DNA from 3 places in the Fictibacillus sp. Mic-4 genome. Region 2 is predicted to be linked to each of the others. Evidence: riboswitches for the same ligand, from Rfam matches in the RefSeq annotation. Region 2 holds a riboswitch; each other region holds the start of a gene.
What was found. A riboswitch is a leader RNA that binds a small molecule or an ion and turns the genes downstream of it on or off. The one in region 2 is predicted to bind thiamine pyrophosphate.

Region 1 (6,630 bases), on a different contig from region 2:
CTGGGAATCCGTTTGATAATTCCGTCCTGTGCGGGAAACCTTATTCCAACTCTTGTTATCAAAGAAATAAGCGATACTTCCATATAGCACACAAAAAATAATGACAAATCGGTAAACAAAAATATCAAAGAGGATGGTTACTAGCAACCGGTAGAAATCATTATCCTGGTACGCAAATCCATAGTATTCACCCATTCCAATTGCCACCATGTCATAGGCAAGCCCCAATACGAAAATAAAAAGCAAGTAAAGGAGGAAATAGTGGACAAAGGAAGAATAGTTAATGATGCCATCTACTACAAATACTCCAGTCATAGGATATACGGCGAGAGTACCCGCAAGGAATGACTCAAATATATAGAAAAAAGAAACCGACCTGGCAAATAAGTTTTTCCAAAAAAACGAACGATAATGAATGAGGCAATCAATAAACGCTTTTTGCCAGCGTATGCGTTGCTTGAATAAATCTTTCCATGTTTCAGGCAATTCCGTATAACTGACAGCTTCCGGTATGAATACAATCTTTTGGTTTTTATGTTTGGATAAATATCTATGAATCTGCAACGTTATGTCAATGTCTTCCCCTAATGTTATTCGATAGCCACCCACGTCTAAAAGCGTCTGTTTCCTAAAAATGCCGAACGCCCCCGAGATAATAGCAAGAGAACGAAAGCGTGCCAGCGAAACTTTAAGAATATAGAAAGCTCTCAAGAAATCTAGCGATTGGGCTCGGATTAACATGTTTGCTTTAAGTAAAGATAAGCCAGTTAAAGGGGAAGAAGCTTTCGTTTGCAACACATGCACCATGCCACCCGCTGCAACGACCTCTTGATCCTCAAATGTTCCATTAACAGCTGATAAAGCCCCGTCCGCCAAAATCGTATCTGCATCGAGCGTTACAACCAGATCATGGCTGGCGAATTCAATGCCGGCATTTAACGAATCTGCCTTTCCACCATTTACTTTATCTAAAACATAGATATGAGGATAAAGCTCAGATTGATAGACCGTTTTTACCTTTTTATGAGTCAGCTTTCCGAGCGGAGCTTTTGAGCTCGGGGTTAACTTTAACAGTTTGTTAAAAAGGGACAGTGTATGATCCGTTGAACCATCGTTAATATAAATAATCTCCGACTCCGAATAAGATAATGATTTCATGTTTTCAATCGATGTTTGGATCATTCCTTGCTCATTGTAACAGGGAATTAAAATGCTGATCCCCTTCTCTTGTTCAACATTGTGCTTCACCTTTTTGTCACGCTTGCGGAACCAGGGCAAACAATGGATGGAATGAATCACGGGAAAAGCGATCGATAAACAAAACAAAACGAGCATAAAATCTTCCAATACAAAACTCCTTTCTCGCTATAACACCTTCTATTTGTAACAATTTCCCCATCTGGCATATGTACAGGCGGATTGCTTCAAAAATAAAAAAAGCCTTTCTTTTAGGCTAAAACTAAAAGAAAGGACATCAATCATTGTCCAAAACCGAGTATATCAATCGTTTTTTACACATACATTACGTTCGGTTAACATATTATTTTTTAAGTGTTACGCCGTTATTTCAAATTAAAAATTTTATTATAAAAATGGAATGACCGGAAATTTTATGCATACTGCTGCTTTGCCTATAAAATGATTAGAAGACGCTGCGATTAGTTTTCGCAGCGCCTTTACGATTTTAATAGTGCGTTCCTTCGATATAGCAGCATCTTGTGCAAGTCCGCATAAACGGCTCTTCGATAAACTGATGCTCGCAGCTTTCCTGCAGCTGTTTCAACTCATTTTTCATCTGTTCGAGCTTTACATGAAGGTCCTTGATTTCCTTCACGATTACTTCAGCGCGATTCATCGAGCATCCCAGCCCTTCTTTCTATTCTTTCGCCAGAGTGTGGCTCCTCGTTTATGAATAAATTTGCCCGCCTTTTTCTTTAAATTCCTTTGCCTTCTCCTTTAAGCCTTCTTCGATTGCACCTTGCCCATCAAGCCCTTTTTCCTTCGCATATTCGCGAATGTCCTGCGAAATTCTCATGCTGCAAAATTTCGGGCCGCACATTGAGCAAAAATGCGCCGTCTTCGCCCCTTCGGCCGGCAATGTTTCATCATGGTATTCAAGCGCCCGCTCCGGATCAAGAGATAGGTTAAACTGGTCGCGCCAGCGGAATTCAAAGCGTGCTTTCGACAGGGCATCATCCCGCCTCTGCGCCCCCGGATGGCCTTTTGCAAGATCTGCCGCATGGGCTGCAATTTTATAGGCAATAACCCCTTCTCTTACGTCGTTTTTATTTGGCAAACCGAGATGTTCTTTCGGCGTGACATAACAGAGCATCGCCGTTCCAAACCAGCCGATCATCGCCGCGCCGATTGCAGAAGTGATATGGTCATATCCCGGGGCAATGTCGGTTGTAAGCGGACCAAGGGTATAAAACGGGGCCTCCTGGCAAATTTCCATTTGTTTATCAACGTTTTCTTTAATGAGATGCATCGGGACATGGCCCGGGCCTTCAATCATCACTTGAACATCATGACCCCAGGCGATTTTCGTCAACTCGCCAAGCGTCTCTAGTTCAGCGAATTGCGCTTCATCATTCGCATCGGCAATCGATCCCGGACGCAATCCATCCCCTAACGAGAAAGAAACGTCATACGTTTTCATAATTTCGCAAATTTCTTCAAAATGGGTGTAAAGGAAATTCTCCTTATGATGCGCCAGGCACCATTGCGCCATAATTGAGCCACCACGTGAGACGATACCCGTTACGCGCTTTGCCGTCAGCGGAATATAGCGCAAGAGAACACCTGCGTGAATGGTGAAATAATCGACACCCTGTTCAGCCTGCTCAATTAGCGTATCGCGGTATATTTCCCAGGTAAGGTCTTCGGCAATGCCATTCACTTTTTCAAGCGCCTGGTAAATTGGCACGGTTCCAACCGGGACAGGCGAGTTGCGGATGATCCATTCCCTCGTTGTATGAATGTTTTTCCCTGTTGATAAATCCATCATCGTATCGGCGCCCCAGCGAGTCGCCCATGTCATTTTTTCCACTTCTTCTTCAATAGAAGAGGTGACGGCCGAATTTCCAATGTTTGCGTTGATTTTCACATGGAAGTTTCGCCCAATAATCATTGGCTCGCTTTCAGGGTGGTTAATGTTCGCCGGAATGATGGCACGCCCTTTTGCGACTTCATCACGGACGAATTCCGGAGAGACATTTTCCCGGATCGCAATAAACTCCATTTCCGGGGTGATGATTCCCTTCCGCGCATAATGCATTTGCGTCACATTTTGCCCTTTTTTCGCCCTGAGCGGTTTTCGGACAAGACCAGGGTAAGCTTCTGCTTGCGCTTTGCTTCCTGCTTTATAACCGTTATCTTCCGGTTTCACTTCACGGCCTTCATACTCTTCTACATCGTTTCGTTCCAGCACCCAGTTTCGCCGGATGGCCGGAAGCCCTTTTGTAATATCAACCGTATAGGTTTCATCGGTGTATGGCCCGCTCGTGTCATACACTCTAACCGGAGGATTTTCACTCTCGCCAAACGTTCCGGTTGTAGGACTTAAAGAAATTTCCCGCATCGGCACTTGAATATCCGGCCTCGAGCCTTGAACGTATACTTTCTTGCTTCCGGAAAAATTAGACATGATGGAAATGTTTTTCTCGCTAATGGATGGTTGACTCAACTTGCATCTCTCCTTTTTCTTTTTTGAATGAAAAGGACGAGATCCGGAAAAAACCCGCATGTTCAGAAAAATAAGCCGATCAAAACAGCCTTAAGGCGAAGGCAACTTCACTTGTTTGTAAACAATAAAAAAGCCGGATCCCATTGATTTAGGACCCGGCCTGAAAATGGAAGAAAGCCTGCACTTTCCCCATTGATCGTTGCCATTCTAACTTCCCCACGCTGGTATGAACCAGATCAGGTCCAGAGGGTTTAAAGGCTTAATCGCGCCTTATTCTCAGCCCGGACTACCGGACACCCCTAGTTGAAACTTTTTTGTTGTTATTAAAAGCACAACCACATGATAACCGATTGCCCATAGGTTGGCAATAGTTCTTTTTGACTAGAGGAAGGCTTTTTAGAAGGATATTTCATTTGCAACTTAGAATTTATAATCATAGTCATTTTAATATTTTACCTATTTTTGTTAAAATGATAGCGAATTCTTTTAAAAAGGAGAATGTGGATGTCGACATTTCAGGAGAATTTAGAAAAGTACGCTGAACTTGCCGTAAAAGTGGGGGTCAATATTCAACCCGGACAGGAGGTTGTCATTTCTTCCAACTTGCATTCGGCAGATTTAACGAGGCTTATTGCTAGAAAAGCGTATGAAGCCGGGGCAAAAAACGTTCATGTTGATTGGATGGATGACGAGCTGTCTCGCTTAAAATATGAAAAAGCCGCTGATGAAGTATTTAAAGAGTACCCTGAGTGGAAAGCACAGGAAAAGATTCAACTCGCCGAAAGAGGGGCCGCCTTCATTTCCATTACGTCCAATAACCCGGATCTTTTAAAAGGGATTGATCCTGAGCGGATTTCCAATTCGCAAAAGGCAGCCGGACAAGCGTTAAATACGTTCAGGCAATACATACAGTCAGATAAAGTGAGCTGGACGGTGATTGCAGCGGCGTCCGAAGCGTGGGCTGACAAAGTATTCCCTGATGAACCTCGCGAAGAACGTGTGGATAAATTATGGGATGCGATCTTTAAAGCAACAAGGATTGACTCAGACCATCCGGTTCAGGCGTGGAAAGAGCATGACCAAAACTTGCATACAAAAGTCGATTATTTGAATGAAAAAAAATATAAGGCGCTTCATTATAAAGCTCCAGGCACGGATTTGACGATAGAACTGCCGAAAAACCATATATGGGTGGGGGCAGGAAGCGTGAATGAACAAGGGATTGAATTTATGGCGAATATGCCGACCGAAGAAGTGTTCACCGCTCCGCAAAAAGACGGAGTCAATGGCTATGTGACAAGTACAAAGCCGCTCAGCTACGCCGGGAACTTAATTGATAAATTTAAGATGACATTTGAAAATGGACGAATTGTCGATGTGACAGCCGAACAGGGTGAGGACATATTAAAACGCCTTGTCGAAACAGACGAAGGCTCCCATTACTTAGGGGAAATTGCTTTAGTTCCGCACCAATCCCCGATCTCACAGTCTAACATTTTGTTCTACAATACGTTATTTGACGAAAATGCCTCTAACCATCTGGCGATTGGCAGCGCATACTCCTTTTGCATTGAAGGCGGCAAGAAAATGTCGGAAGAAGAGCTTCAAAAAAATGGCTTAAACGTCAGCATCACGCACGTCGACTTCATGATCGGCTCAGCCGAAATGGACATCGACGGCATTTTGGAAGACGGCACAAGAGAGCCTGTATTCCGCAATGGGAATTGGGCGTTTTAATTCTTTCAATTTACGACAGACTGCCGGGAAAATCCCGGCAGTCTTCATTTTTTGCGGCAATATAGCGTAGCTGAATAACCCACAACTCCCACCTTTATGGCATTGATTTTACTGCAAAATCAATAATTAAAGATATAATTACCAAAAGTATTGTGATTGAGGTGGATATAAGCTGAACCCTTTTTAAAACGATGTAAATTCCTTTTTTATTCTTTAAAGAAGTATAAAGCACGCAAATTAAAATACCGAAAATAATGGAGATACCCCAAATTAGTAGTCCAAAAGTTGAGTATAGCCCTTCCCAATTAATTATCCAAAAATAAAGAATAGTAAATTGAACGACTACTAACAATATGGTTGATATAAACAAAAGACTTGTTTTTCGCATGATAAATTCTCCTGACTTTTTTTAAAAGTTTATTTAAATCCCGGAGCATCAACGAGTGGCACGGGAACTAACGCTTGAATTCGGAATGTATTTGCGGGGTAAAGATTGTGACTTTTTACTTCGCCTATCGACATTTGTTTATTTGTTGACAAAGAAACCCCTTATTGCGACATAAAAAATTGGGTACAACCCGATTTAATTGTCGTTTGTAATGAAACCCAAATTGAAAGCAAGCGCATAATTGGGGCACCTGATCTCGTCATTGAAATCCTTTCTCCGGCTACAGCGAGGAATAACCGTGTTTTAAAGTACAATAAGTATGAGCAGGCAGGAGTTAAGGAATATTGGATTGTCGATCCTTACAATCAGACGATTGAAGTCAATTTGCTTGAAAAGCGAACTGGCCACTATTTCAGAGAAGACAAAATTCGGGCTAACCTCTTTAGCGACCTTGAAATCGATTTGAAGAATGTGTTTTCCCTTGAGGACGAAGAAGAATAGAAAATCCGCTAAGAAAGGAAGGTTCTTAGCGGATTTTTTTTATAATGCCTGCATCGCCGTAATTAAAGCAAGCTTGTACACATCTTCTGCATTGCAGCCGCGGGAAAGGTCGTTAACCGGCTTGTTGAGCCCTTGAAGGATCGGTCCGATTGCTTCAAACCCGCCAAGTCGTTGTACCATTTTGTAGCCGATGTTCCCTGCCTCAAGACCCGGGAAAATAAAGACATTTGCCCGTCCTTCAAGTGCTGATCCGGGCGCTTTTTTCTTAGCTACTTCCGGCACAAATGCAGCGTCAAATTGCAATTCGCCATCAAACGGA
Region 2 (6,630 bases):
AGATTTAGTTTATGTTCTAAATTAAAATAATATGACTTCAATAGGAAAAGGACCGCTGTTGAACAGCAGTCCTTTTCTGTAAAATTATTCAGCGATATTGACAAACGCATCTTTGATATTAACTTTTTTCTTCACCACGTCTGTTTTATATAGCCAATCGGCGACATCTTGCCACGTTTTTTCATCCTGGGTGCCGAACGGCTCGTCTTTTGCATCCATTAACGGCAGCAAAATATTCAAGCTTTCTTTTTCGACTTGTTTGTCCAGTTTAAAATCTTGATTTTCATGATCCAATAAAATTTGCAATCCTTGTTCCGGATTTTTTTGGACATATTGCTGTCCTTCTGATACCGCTTTCCAGAACTTTTTGTAAACTCCTTTCTTTTCTTTCAATCCCTGGCTGCTGGCAACAAGTACTAATTCATAGTAATCAGGGACGCCATACTTTGCCGGATTAATCGCACGCATCGGGTGCCCTTCCTTACCGAGCAAAATCTTTTCATGATTAATATATCCTCCGATAATACCGTCGACTTTGTTCGTTGAGACAGCCGGCATTAAATCGAATCCGACATCTGTCATCTTTACGTTCTTTATGCTTCCACCATCATGATCCACCATTGTTTTTACAATCGCTTCATCGGTCGGAATGGATGGGTAGCCAATGTTTTTGCCGGCAAGATCTTTTGGCGTTTTTATCTTGCTTTTCTCAGGTACCATTAAATAATTGAGCGGATGGCGTACGAGAGCAGCGAGCGAAACAACAGGAATGTCTTCCGCCCTTGAAATGACGACTTGCGGCTGATAGCTGAGGGCAAGATCGATTTTGCCTGCCGCAACCAATTTTAGCGGGTCATTCGTTTCAGCCGGCATTTTTATATCAACATCAAGCCCTTCTTTTTTAAAATAGCCTTCTTTTACTGCCGTATAAATCGCGGAATGAACGGCATTCGGATACCAGTCAAGCATGATGCTGACCTTTTGAAGCCCGTTTTTGTTTTTCGTTCCGCTCGCTTCTTGTGACTGTGAACAACCTGAAAGGACGATCGCCAAACAGAGGGCGATCCCTATCGTTAACCATTTACGTTTCAATTTCATCACCTTTTCTTTTCTTCATTCCATTTCAACATCCATTTTTGCAATAAGGTAACAACGAAAAATAAAACCATTCCGAGTACAGATAAAAGAAAAACGGCCGCAAATACACCTTCCGCATTCAAGTTCCCTGACATTCTTCTGCTATAATAGCCAAGGCCAACGCTTGCCCCAAGCCATTCACCGATTGTCGCACCGACGACGGAAAACACAATCGCAAGCTTTAATCCGGAGAAGAGAGAAGGCAATGCCATCGGCAGTTTCACTTTCATAAACCGCTGCCATTTGCTCGCCCCCATTGACTGGAGGAGTTCATCATATTCCGGGTCGCTATTTTTTAGCCCGTCATACATCCCGACAACGATCGGAAAAAAGGCGATTAATACAGTGACCGCCACTTTGCTCCATATCGTATAACCAAACCAGAGAACAAAAACCGGAGACAGTGCGATAATCGGAATCGTTTGCGAAATCAAAACGACGGGATAAATCATTTTCTCAAGCGCTTTTGAGAAATACATAAGGATCGATAAGCCGATTCCCCCTGCTGCCGCAATAAAAAATCCAATCGCCACTTCCTTAACGGTCGCAAGAAGATGCTCCTGAAAAAGCGACTCCCGGTTTTCAACAATGGAACGGATAACCGAAGATGGGGCAGGTAATATAAATGAAGGGACTTTCCCTGACTGGACGAGCCATTCCCAGATGACAATGATGACACATGAAAACAAGATAAATAACAAGTAATCTTTGAAAAATGATTTCAGTTTAGCCATCAGCAATCTTCTTCTCTATCATTTTTTTGTAGTTCACCATGTCCATTGTATGAACCATTTCCGAATGGCGCGGGCGTGGAAGATCAACCGGAATTTCTTCTGTCGTCTGATCCGAATGCAGCAAAATAATCCTGTCGCTTAGAAGGATGGCTTCTTCCAGGTCGTGGGTAATAAAAAGAATCGTTTTATTCAACTCTTCCCATATGGATAGAAGCCAGCTATGCATCTCTTTTTTCGTCAAGGCATCGAGTGCCCCAAATGGCTCGTCCAATAAAAGAACTTCTTTTTCGGTCAAAATTGTTCTTAAAAAAGCGGCCCGCTGCCTCATGCCGCCCGAAAGCTCCCGTGGCAACGCATTTTCATAATCTTTAAGGCCGACTCGTTTAAGCCAATTTCTTGCCTCGTTTTTCGTTACTTTTGCGCCTTTTTGAAATTCAGAAGCGAGCATGATGTTTTCAAGAACCGTTCGCCACGGCAAAAGCAAATCTTTTTGAGGCATATACCCGACACTTCCCGGTTCAGTCGCTTTGCCGTAGACGCGAATTTCCCCTTCATCGGGTTTCAGGAGCCCGGCACATAACTTTAATATTGTGCTTTTTCCTGTTCCGCTTTTCCCGATTAACGATACGAACTCTCCTTTTTGGAGTGTGATGTTTACATTCGAAATGATTTTCTTTTTATGCCGTTTTTCGGGTCTCACCGAGTACGAAACATTCTTCATCACCAGTGCCATAGTCAAATCGGCCATTCGTGCTTGCCATATACCATATTCCAAAAGAGATATTCATAGCGTGACGTCGTTATAAAATGTTTTTCTAGTATGGAGAGCTCCCGTTCCGTTTTTCCGTTTGTCAGGTTGTTCAGAAGTTCAATGAGCCACTCGCTGAGTGCGCCAAATTCAGCGGAAGCGTACATCTCAATCCAGCTTGCATACGGATTTGCTGATAACGTGTTGCCGTTTTGCTGTTTTAAATCTTTTCCGATTTCCCAATAGCTCCACATACATGGAAGAAGGCATGAAATCAACTCGGCAAGCCCCCCATTATGTGCCACATTGAGCATATACCGGGTGTAAGCAAGGTTCACCGGCGTCGCTTCGGTTTGTTCCAGGTCAACATGGCTGATGCCAAATTCAGCCGCGTATTGCCGGTGCAAATCCATTTCCGTATGAAGCGTTTCGTGGAGAAGCCCGGCAAATTTCCCCATCGTTTCAAGGTCCTCCGCTTTCATCGAACCAATCGCGAACAATTTCGCATAATCGATCAAAAACACATAATCTTGTTTCATGTAATAGGCAAAGGTCTCTTTATCGAGGGTACCGCTTCCAATTCCCCGGACAAACGGATGGGCGTGAATTTTCGTCCAAATCGGCTTAACGTTTTCAAATAGCCGGTCGGTAAATAGCTGCTGCTTCGTTTTCGTCATTTTTGTTCTCCCCTTTCCGTGTTGCACCACTCGGCGATAAAGCAAGCAATCGTTTTCGTATAGTCCAACAGTTGCTTAATCTTCACTTTTTCATTCACCGAGTGAGCCTCTTTTAACTCTCCCGGACCGTAAATCGCCGCGGGAATGCCTGCCCAGCCAAACCATCCGCCATCGGTAACCGATGTGGACATGGTGACTTCCGCTTCCCTCTTCGTGACGAGTCCGTGATGATTTTTTAACTGGACAATTGCCAGATGCCCGGGATCAATTTCTAACGAAGGAAAAATTTCACCGCGGTCTTCGATCATTGATTTTCCGCCCCAGCGAAACTGTGGCGGATTTTCTTTCAGCCATGGATCGGCCATCGCAACACGATTGATGTGTTCTTCGATTTCCTTTGCGACCTGTTCAAACGTTTCATTCGGATAAAAGTGGACGGTAATCCATAACCGGCATTCATCGGCGATAAAAGCGGCATGACGTCCACCTTCGATCACAGCAGGATTGATCGTATTTGTCCCTGCCGGAAAACCAGGGTAGCTTTTTGTTACAGCCCAGTGGCGTTCCAATTCTTGAAGACCGCTAATGATCTTCATCATCTTCTCAATAGCGCTTGCGCCTCTCAATCCGCCGCCGGCATGAATCATTTTCGAACGCAGCCCGTCATGAAACGTTTCTTTGCTTTTCACCGTAATCCAACCGGTAATAACGCCGCCCTGCCCTTGAATCCGTAGATCGCTCGTATCGACAACGAGGGCAAAATCACCGGTATACCCTCTATCTAAGCATGACTTCGTGCCGGCCTCTCCTACTTCCTCACCGATGACGGATTGAAATTGCAAATCTCCTTTCAATTCCACGCCAAGTTCATGTAATAATTGAATAGCAAATAATGCCCCGGCGATCCCGCCTTTCATGTCTGATGTGCCGCGGCCAAAGACATATCCATTCTCTACTTTTATTTCAAACGGGGACGCCGTCCACTCTGAATCGTCTCCTACTTCGGCGACATCGATATGGCCGTTGATGATCAAACTGTTGAATCGCTCTGGATCCGTGCCTTTCTTTACACCAACGACATTCGGGTCATTCGGGAATACGTCCCATTTGTCTGTTGTAAAGCCCAATTGCTGTAACTGCTGTTCAATAAACTGCTGAGCTTCCGACGAATTGCGGGCCGGAGGGCTTACCGTTGGAAAACGGATGAGCTCACCGAGTAATTGCAGCAATTCATCCTGCCTTTCTTCTACTAATTGTTCGATTTTTTTATTGAATGTTTCTGTCAGCAATGTTTTCTCCCTCCTTTTTTGCTATCGTAAATTTGCATGATTGCACGTTGATCTGACTTTGGAAAATAAAATTGCTAGTTTGGAAAATAAAATCCGATGTTTGGAAAATAAAAATTGAAATTCAGAAAATAAAATCTCTAGTTTGGAAAATAAACTGTCCTGTACAGAAAATAAACAGGCTTATTATTTAGTTTTGGAGCTAACTTATCGAGTTTTGGCCAAGTTTAGGCGATATTATTGTAAGTTTTAACAAAAAAAACTGACATTTCGGGCAGTTAATGAACGAAATTTAAAAAACCGCCCCTAAAGAGAGGCGGCGATACACTACATCTATATTACATGTGTAGATATGATCCGCTTCCCTACGCTGGCATGATCCAGATCAGGTTCAAAGGGTTTAAAACATACGTTTATTCTCAGCCGGTAATTGGCCCCCCTAGCATTTCTATTCAATTAAGGATGTTCAAAAAGTCCGGGAAAAATAGCTGTCGAATTTCTGCGTCAGCTTGCCTCTCCGCTCCTCACGTATTAAAGGCATACGCTCCGGTGCTCGCAGTCTGCGCTTCCTTGAACTTCTCGGCTCTTTTTGTCCTCCTTTTTGAACACGGAATTATCCGACATAACGGTGATACAGGCTTTTCGCTTCATGAATGTCTTTTGTCCCGTGCACGAGCACCCTTCCGTCTTTAAAAATGACGAGACGGCGGGTATCATCGACCGTATATGAGACGAGATACGGATTTTGTTGCAGGGCGCCGCCTAATTTGGACAATTTGCTCGCCAGTTCATCAAGATTTCTTTCAGATCGTTTCGGCGGACGAATTTGCACAGTGTTTCTCCCACAAAGCACAGCGGTTTTCATCTGATTTTCCGGCTGCAAAAATGGGTGCGTCGGATTTACTCCGCATGACGGACAATCGTCCTTTTTCATCCGGTCCACATTCATTGTGACATATTGATTTTTCCATAAATCAAAAGAGACGAGCTTATTTCTTAGCGCATCCATATCCTCAACAAGCAGCTTTAACGCTTCGGACGTTTGATGGGCGACAACCATTTGCACAGCCGGGGCAATAATCCCCGCCGTATCGCACGTTGCGCCCCCCAATGGAACGGTTTCTAAAAGGCAGCTTAAACAAGGCGTTTTTCCTGGAAAAATCGTATAGCTTAAACCATAGCTTCCGACACACGCGCCATAGATCCATGGAATCTTCTTTTTTTGCGAAAGATCGTTAATTAAAAGACGGACGTCAAAGTTGTCGGTGGCATCGATGATAAGATCGACGCCGGCAGAAAGCTCTTCGATTTCTTGAATGCCGACATCCATAATAAAAGCACGAATATCAATATCGCAATTAATTGCGCGGAGACGCTTTTTGGCGGCAATCGCCTTTGGGAGGCGGTTTCCCGCATCTTCTTCGCTAAACAATTGCTGCCGCTGGAGATTGCTCCATTCGACATAATCGCGGTCGACAATCGTCAATTTGCCGATTCCCGCCCGGGTGAGAATTTCGGCATTTCCAGTGCCGAGTGCACCGGCTCCGATAATCAGAACATGTTTTGAAGCAAGCTTTTCTTGCCCGCTCTTTCCAATTCCGGCAAACAATTCTTGCCTGGAATAACGATCGCTCATTATACGCTCATTCCCTCCAGAGGGCTTGATGCTGTTGCATAGCGTTTTTTCGGAATTCTTCCCGCTTCAAATCCTAACCGGCCGGCTTCAATCGCCAGTTTCATCGCGCGGGCCATTTTGACTGGATCTTGTGCCCCGGATACGGCGGTGTTCAATAACACGCCATCCGCACCCATTTCCATGGCAATAGCGCAATCCGCAGGTGAACCAATTCCTGCATCAACAATGACCGGAACCGTCGCTTGTTCGATGATGAGGCTTAAGTTAAGCGGATTGACGATTCCCTGTCCAGAACCAATCGGGGAAGCTCCCGGCATGATCGCATGCACGCCAAGCTCCTGTAATTTTTTTGCTAAAACGACATCATCGGAAGTATACGGAAGAACGATAAATCCTTCTTCCAACAGCATTT
Region 3 (6,630 bases), on a different contig from region 2:
ATTTTTTGCGGTGTTTCATCAAGCAATTTTGCCACTTCAGTCGCCGAACGTGGCTCTTTTAATGCGCGAATGATTTCAGAGCGAACAGGATGAAGGAGTGCTGCTGCCTGCTCCGGAATTGTTACTACATACGTTTCTAGAATTTCATCCCGTTTTTCCATCCAATCACCCCGTTTCATAAAATATTTATATTACGTAAAAACATTTTATTACGTTAGGCTTAGTTTTGTCAAAAAACTGTACGTTTAAACCAAAAAAAGAATGGAGCAAGTCCCCATTCTTTTATCCGCTTATCATTCTACCCAACAAAACTTACCTCATCTAACAACCTTCTTGCTGCCTCTATTGGTGAATCGGCCATGCTTATCGAAGAAATAACTGCAATTCCATTAGCGCCCGCTTCTATGACGGGCCTTGCTTTCCCAATTTGAATTCCGCCAATTCCAACGGTCGGGACCGTTATTCCTTTTTCTCTCAGCTGTCGGATAATGGTTGTTCCCATTACCGGCCTGGTATCTTTTTTCGTAATGGTCGGATACACAGGTCCAACCCCCAGATAGTCCGCTCCCTGGCGGATGGCGTCTTCGGCTTCTTTTACATTATGCGCGGAAACGCCGAGAATTTTCCCGGGAATTTGCCGCCTGATTTTTTCAACATCTCCGTCTTCTTGTCCGATATGAAGGCCATCTGCATCAAGCTCTTTCATTAGCTCTATTTCATCATTTACGATAAAAGGAACTTCGTGCTCCCGGCATAACTGTTGAAGCCGTCTGGCAAGCTCGATCTTCTCTCTGCCAATCTTTGCCTGCGCTCCTTTTTCCCGATATTGAAAACAGGTAATGCCACCCTTTAATGCCTCTTCAAGGACAACTACCGGATCGGATTCACAGTTGTTGCTTCCCATGACAAAATATAGCTTTAGCACATCGTTTAACGTATTAACTATTACCGCCATTGTTGAACATCCACTTTCTTTACCTTCTCGGCATTTTTTAGCGCTTCATCATCGATCGCGTACAACGCATCAAGTAATGAAACTTGAAAACTCCCCGGTCCGGATGAATGATTGATTGCCTTCTCAGCGCAAAGGTTCAGCATCGTAACCGCTTTTGTCGCTCGTTCAGCAGGCGTTAAAGACGTTTCTACCGATTTGGCCATAAACAGCCCGATCAGCGATGTCGCAAAGCAACCCGTTCCGGTTACCCTGGTCAACAATTCGTCACCGTGATTCACCGTATAAACAACGCTTCCGTCGCTTATTACATCCGTTTTCCCTGTCAATGCAACAGTTGTGCGGAGGCTTTTCGCAGTTTCAAAGACGAGCTCTTCAACATTCTTCTCTAAATGTCCGTCCACTCCTCTTCCTTCCCAGGTAGAAGAGAGCAAAAACGAAATTTCAGCCGCATTTCCACAAATGGCATCAGGATGAATTTCATCAACGATACGGCGCGCGGCATTTTTGCGCAGATTGGACAGCCCCGCTCCGACAGGATCAAATATGACCGGGATGCCAAGTTCCTTTGCTTTTTTGCCCGCGATAAGCATTGATTGGACCATTTCCGGATCGAGCGTGCCAATATTTAATACGAGAGCATCCGCATGGGCCACTGCCTCCCCCACTTCTTCACGATGATGGGCCATCATCGGGCTGCCGCCAGCCGCTAAAATTCCGTTTGCGAGAAAATTCATCGTCACTTGATTCGTTATGTGGTGAATGAGAGGATTCTTCGTTCGTATTTCTTGTAAAATCAGTGTCATTCTATTTGCACCCCCTTTATACAAGAGTTTTATTGTATTTCATGAATGCCCAATGGTTGGTTGGACCATGGCCGGAACCGATATGAAGAGGATTTTCAATTGCCGCCTGGATAAATTGTTTTGCTGTTTTCACAGCATGTAGCGGAGTTTTTCCATTGGCCAGCTCAGCCGTGATTGCGGCGGCAAATGTACAGCCCGTCCCATGTGTCTGTTTTGTCGCAATCCGTTTTCCTTCTATTTCAAAAAAATTCTCGCCATCATAAAACAAGTCATTGGCATGTTGCTCATCTTCAAGGTGGCCCCCTTTAATGACGACATGTTCTGCGCCCAGATCAGCAAGAATTCTCGCCGCTTCCTTTCGATCTTCCAAACTTACAATCTCCTTGCCTACAAGTTTTTCAGCTTCGGGAATGTTTGGCGTAACGATTTTCGCCAGTGGAAACAGATGTTCTTTTAAAGCGGCAACCGCTTCTTCTTGTAATAATTCCGCCCCTCCCTTTGCGATCATCACGGGATCGACGACGACATTTCCCCAGCCAAACTGGCGAATGCTTGAAGCAACCGTTTCGATGATTTCCCTGTTAAAGAGCATCCCTGTTTTTAATGCATCCGGCGACAGATCCTCGCCAATAGAAAATAACTGTCTTTCAACAGCCTGAACATCCATCGGGTAAACGCCTTGAACCCCTAGCGTATTTTGTGCCGTTATCGCGGTCAGCACCGACATTCCGTACGCATTCAGCTCCTGAAACGTTTTTAGATCCGCCTGTATACCTGCTCCCCCGCCGCTGTCCGAACCTGCAATTGTAAGCGCCTTAGGTACCATTACATGTTCCATTAATGACCATCTCCTCATTATGTAAAAAACCACCCACTTGGATAAGTGGGTGGTTAACAAAAAGTAATTGTCAAATAGCCACACCACTTCCCTACGCCAGCATCATCTGGATCAGGTTCAAAGGGTTGAAGAATCTAATCTTCTCTCAGCTTTAGAATAAAGCACCCCTAGTGGATCGTTTTTTTATTTTAGGGTAAATCAATCCCTTTTTTTAGTCAACTTTTTTCGCCGGCCTCCACTGACATTTTTTGTGCTTTATAAATTTTTTAATAAATTTGGTTTAACCTATCCGCATTATCGGGTAATAACTAAACAAACGATATCGTTAAACATCGAAATTCCGAAAGAGCGTATTGTCATTAGCAATAAAGGCCGTGATATTTTGATTTATACAAAAAAGGATGTCAACCGTTGCTGTCGAAGTATTCATCAATAAAAAAATTTATCAAAATTTTCAGATAAACTGTTGTCAATCACTCGGTTGCCCAGTATACTAGTAGAAATACTCGTTTTCACAAAACAAGCGAGTATGAAACAGGAAAGCAGCTTACTTTACACTGTAAGCACACTGTTTTTCAAAAAACATTCAAGGAGGAATGGAGCATGAAAGACAATACATCGTATAACAAAAAAATGAACGAACTGGTGAAACAGAAGCTTCAGAAAAGAAATGACCCGTTCGCCTTTAGCCTGGTTGCTCAAATGATCCTTGATGAATCATTACATGACTTTCATATTAATCTTTATAAAAAACGCATTGATGAAGCGTTAGAAAAATGTGACCGTGAATTGTTCATGAAACTGACAGAAGAATATAAGAAATTTATTGGATAAACCAGGCAGCGAACGCTGTCTGGTTTTTTGATCTTTCTTTTTAGGCTCCGGCAAAAAGTGTTTTTAGAAAAAAAGCACTTTTTCTACTTCTGTTGAAAACTTTTTTAGTTGTGCTAGTATGAAACATGGTATGATTGGCCGAAACATTTGGAGGATCAACATGGGAAGTAAAATTGGAAGAAACGCTCCTTGCCCGTGCGGGAGTGGCAAAAAGCATAAACATTGTTGCATGGTTACCATTTCATCTAAAAAGCTTGCGATCGTAAATGAAATGGCTAAACATCAGGAAGGATTAATTAAATTTGTCTTTGACAACCACCAGGTAGAAATGGCAAAACGAATTGCCAACCATCTTGCAAAACATCCAGTAGAAAAATCGAAAAGCCAGGCATTTGCAAATGTCGCTGTATGCTGGGAAATTTTCTGCTCTCCAATCAAAGAAGGAAAGACTCCGATCGAATGGTATATCGAATCTGTAAAAGAAAATGTCTCAGAAGAAATATGGCACATGCTTTGCAGCTGGCAATATAGAGAGCCGTCCGTCTACTCGATTGAATCACAAATCAATAAAAACACGTTTAAGCTTCGTGATGTTTATGGTCATGATGAATTTGAAGCGATCATGAATGAGAATCATTTGCCTCAATCCAACAGCCTTCTGCTAGGCACATTGATTTTTAACGGAAATCACCATGAATTTTATATTAGCTTCATCGAGATTTCCGAATCAAGGAAATCCCGTTTTCTCGAAGAAATAAACAACCTGGCGGAAGGATCTTCGTTAAAAGATCACTTTCCGGCAATTTTACAGCTCGCCCTATCCGAGCATCCTCGGAATAACCATAGTGCTGCGGAGAATATCGATGATTCCGTATTGGCTCTCTTAAAAAAAGAAGCCGGCGAGGAAATAGCGGCAAAAGCGGAAATACTCTGGAACTCTTATTATCAAAATCGCAAACCAGTCATACGAAAAGCAGAGATTTTCGCCAGCGCCCTTCATTACCTCGTGGCGAAAGATATTCTCGGAGAAAAACCGACTCAAGTATCCATCGCCAAACGCTACCATACAACGGCTTCAAGTCTTTCCTCACGCTACCGTGAATTGAAGGAATTTTTGCCTGCTAAATAAAAAGAACTCTGCAAACAGCAGGGTTCTTTTTATGAATTATCCGACTTCCATCTCTAATTCTTCAATTCGTTTTTCTTTATACTTCACGTCTTTTTGGGCATAAAAGGTTTCCGCTTTTTCTACAATAACGGTTGTATTATATTCAGGAATCCCCGCATATTGTTCATACACGCCTTTCGGAAAAAGCGAATTTCCTTCTGGCCAATAAACGGCAATGTTCCCTTGCTTCACATTTTCCACTTTGGCCCTTCCTTGAAAAAGTCCATGGCGATTATATACAACGACGGCCTCGCCGTCCTGAATTCCAAGCTTTTCGGCATCTTCACGAAACATGAGAACATCGTAACGATCCGCACCATTAAATGGATCCCTTTCGCTGTAGATCATCGAATTAAATTGTTTCCCGCGCCGCGAGGTTGCATAAAACTGTCCTTCCGCCTTACGAAGTTCAGGAAGTTCCACTGTGATTAAGTTCCCTTTTCCATCTTCTGTCGGACAAATGCCATCTTCACAGAGCCATGCGCCGCCCCATTGAAAGACGTCCCCTTTATGTTTTAAATGTTGGATGCCGTCATAGTCTGGCGCAGCCTTTGCAATTTCCGCGCGAACCGCAAACGCATCTTGAAAGTTCATCAAATGTTTCCTCTCCGGTTTAACCCGCTTCGCAAGATCAACGAAGATCTGCCATTCAGCCCTTGCCTCTTCAATTCTCGGCCCTTTAATTTCTGGAGAAAAATAGACCATTCGCTCCGTTGAAGTAGACGTTCCTCCGCCAGGCTGTTCATAACGCGTCATCGCTGGTAAAACAATTACCGCCTCTTTTGCATCAAGCAATGTCGAAGTATTGAAAATAATATCTTGATGAACCCGCAGTTCGAGATTTTCCAGGCACTGTTTGACAAAATCAGGATTTGGCATCGTCTCTAAAAAGTTCCCGCCTGACATATAATAAAGTTTTAGCTTCCGTTCATGATCGTCCGGCAAAAGAGCATTTTCGAGGCTAACCCCGACCATGTCCCCTTGCCATTTCGGCAGTTCAAACCCCCATACATTTTCGATTCGTTCAACCGTTTCCTTATCGAAACCTCCGCCCGGCAAACTAAACGGGTCCGCGCCCATCTCTCCTGAACCTTGTACGCCGGAATGTCCGCGAATCGGCATCACTCCGCAATGTTCCCGTCCTATAAAGCCTCTAAGCAAGGCAAGGTTTGCGACTTGCGATATATTATCAGTTCCGAAACGATGCTGGGTCAGCCCCATGGACCAGACGAATACTCCCGAGTTAGCCGCTGCTAACATTTTAGCAAGTTCCTTCATTCGTTCTTTGCTTATCCCGGAAGATTTCTCAAGTGCCTCCCAGTCATATTGCTCGACATGTTGCTTTAATTTGTCAAAACCATTGACGTGTTTTTCGACAAAGTCATAATTGATGGCAGATCCACGCTTTTCGTTTTCCATTTCAAACCAATGCTTCATAATTCCGTGCATGAAAGCAATATCTCCGCCTATGTTCACCTGGTAAAAATCATCCGCCAATTTTGTCCCGAATAATGCTGAATCGGGAATAGAAGGCACCCAATATTCATCCATCGCCGGCTCATGATAAGGATTAATGACGATGATCTTTGTCCCTTTTCGCTTCGCAGCATACATGTATTTTGTAGAAACCGGCTGGTTGTTAGCGGCAACAGATCCCCAAAAGACGAGCACATCTGTCCCAATCCAATCCTTATAAGTACAGCTTGAAGCACCGATCCCGAGCGAACGTTTCAATGCCGTTTTTGATGGAGAGTGACAGATTCTAGAGGCGTTGTCAATATTATTCGTTCCGATCAAACGGGCCGCTTTTGCCGCGACATAATACGATTCATTCGTAATTCCCCGGGACGTAAGATAAAACGCCATCTGTTTCGGATCAAGCTCCTTCATCTTATCGGCGATGATCGTTAACGCTTCATCCCATGTGAGGCGCTTAAATCGATCTTCTCCTTTTCGTCTCATTAACGGATAAGGAATCCGGCCCAGCTTGCGAAGTTCGGTTGAGCTTAATTTGCGCAATTCATGGATATCT

Region 1: linked by a shared signal. The riboswitch ahead of thiC (phosphomethylpyrimidine synthase ThiC) and the one ahead of WD019_RS18420 (acetylornithine deacetylase) in region 2 are both predicted to bind thiamine pyrophosphate.
Region 3: linked by a shared signal. The riboswitch ahead of thiD (bifunctional hydroxymethylpyrimidine kinase/phosphomethylpyrimidine kinase) and the one ahead of WD019_RS18420 (acetylornithine deacetylase) in region 2 are both predicted to bind thiamine pyrophosphate.

Annotation. Positions count from the first base shown of each region.
Region 1 covers NZ_JBBHZM010000012.1:88,373-95,002, reverse strand. The annotation lists gene WD019_RS10225 (glycosyltransferase family 2 protein) at 1-1,347, opposite strand, end outside; gene WD019_RS10220 (hypothetical protein) at 1,685-1,855, opposite strand; gene thiC (phosphomethylpyrimidine synthase ThiC) at 1,907-3,646, opposite strand; TPP riboswitch at 3,882-3,996, opposite strand; gene WD019_RS10210 (aminopeptidase) at 4,190-5,422, shown strand; gene WD019_RS10205 (hypothetical protein) at 5,517-5,810, opposite strand; gene WD019_RS10200 (Uma2 family endonuclease) at 5,937-6,311, shown strand; gene pta (phosphate acetyltransferase) at 6,351-6,630, opposite strand, start outside.
Region 2 covers NZ_JBBHZM010000039.1:11,651-18,280, forward strand. The annotation lists gene WD019_RS18400 (ABC transporter substrate-binding protein) at 85-1,092, opposite strand; gene WD019_RS18405 (ABC transporter permease) at 1,098-1,871, opposite strand; gene WD019_RS18410 (ABC transporter ATP-binding protein) at 1,864-2,619, opposite strand; gene tenA (thiaminase II) at 2,607-3,296, opposite strand; gene WD019_RS18420 (acetylornithine deacetylase) at 3,293-4,585, opposite strand; TPP riboswitch at 4,928-5,033, opposite strand; gene WD019_RS18425 (thiazole biosynthesis adenylyltransferase ThiF) at 5,196-6,218, opposite strand; gene WD019_RS18430 (thiazole synthase) at 6,218-6,630, opposite strand, start outside.
Region 3 covers NZ_JBBHZM010000007.1:80,386-87,015, reverse strand. The annotation lists gene WD019_RS07550 (winged helix-turn-helix domain-containing protein) at 1-161, opposite strand, end outside; gene thiE (thiamine phosphate synthase) at 299-955, opposite strand; gene thiM (hydroxyethylthiazole kinase) at 946-1,758, opposite strand; gene thiD (bifunctional hydroxymethylpyrimidine kinase/phosphomethylpyrimidine kinase) at 1,775-2,584, opposite strand; TPP riboswitch at 2,668-2,775, opposite strand; gene WD019_RS07530 (IDEAL domain-containing protein) at 3,200-3,430, shown strand; gene WD019_RS07525 (YecA family protein) at 3,591-4,559, shown strand; gene WD019_RS07520 (FdhF/YdeP family oxidoreductase) at 4,596-6,630, opposite strand, start outside.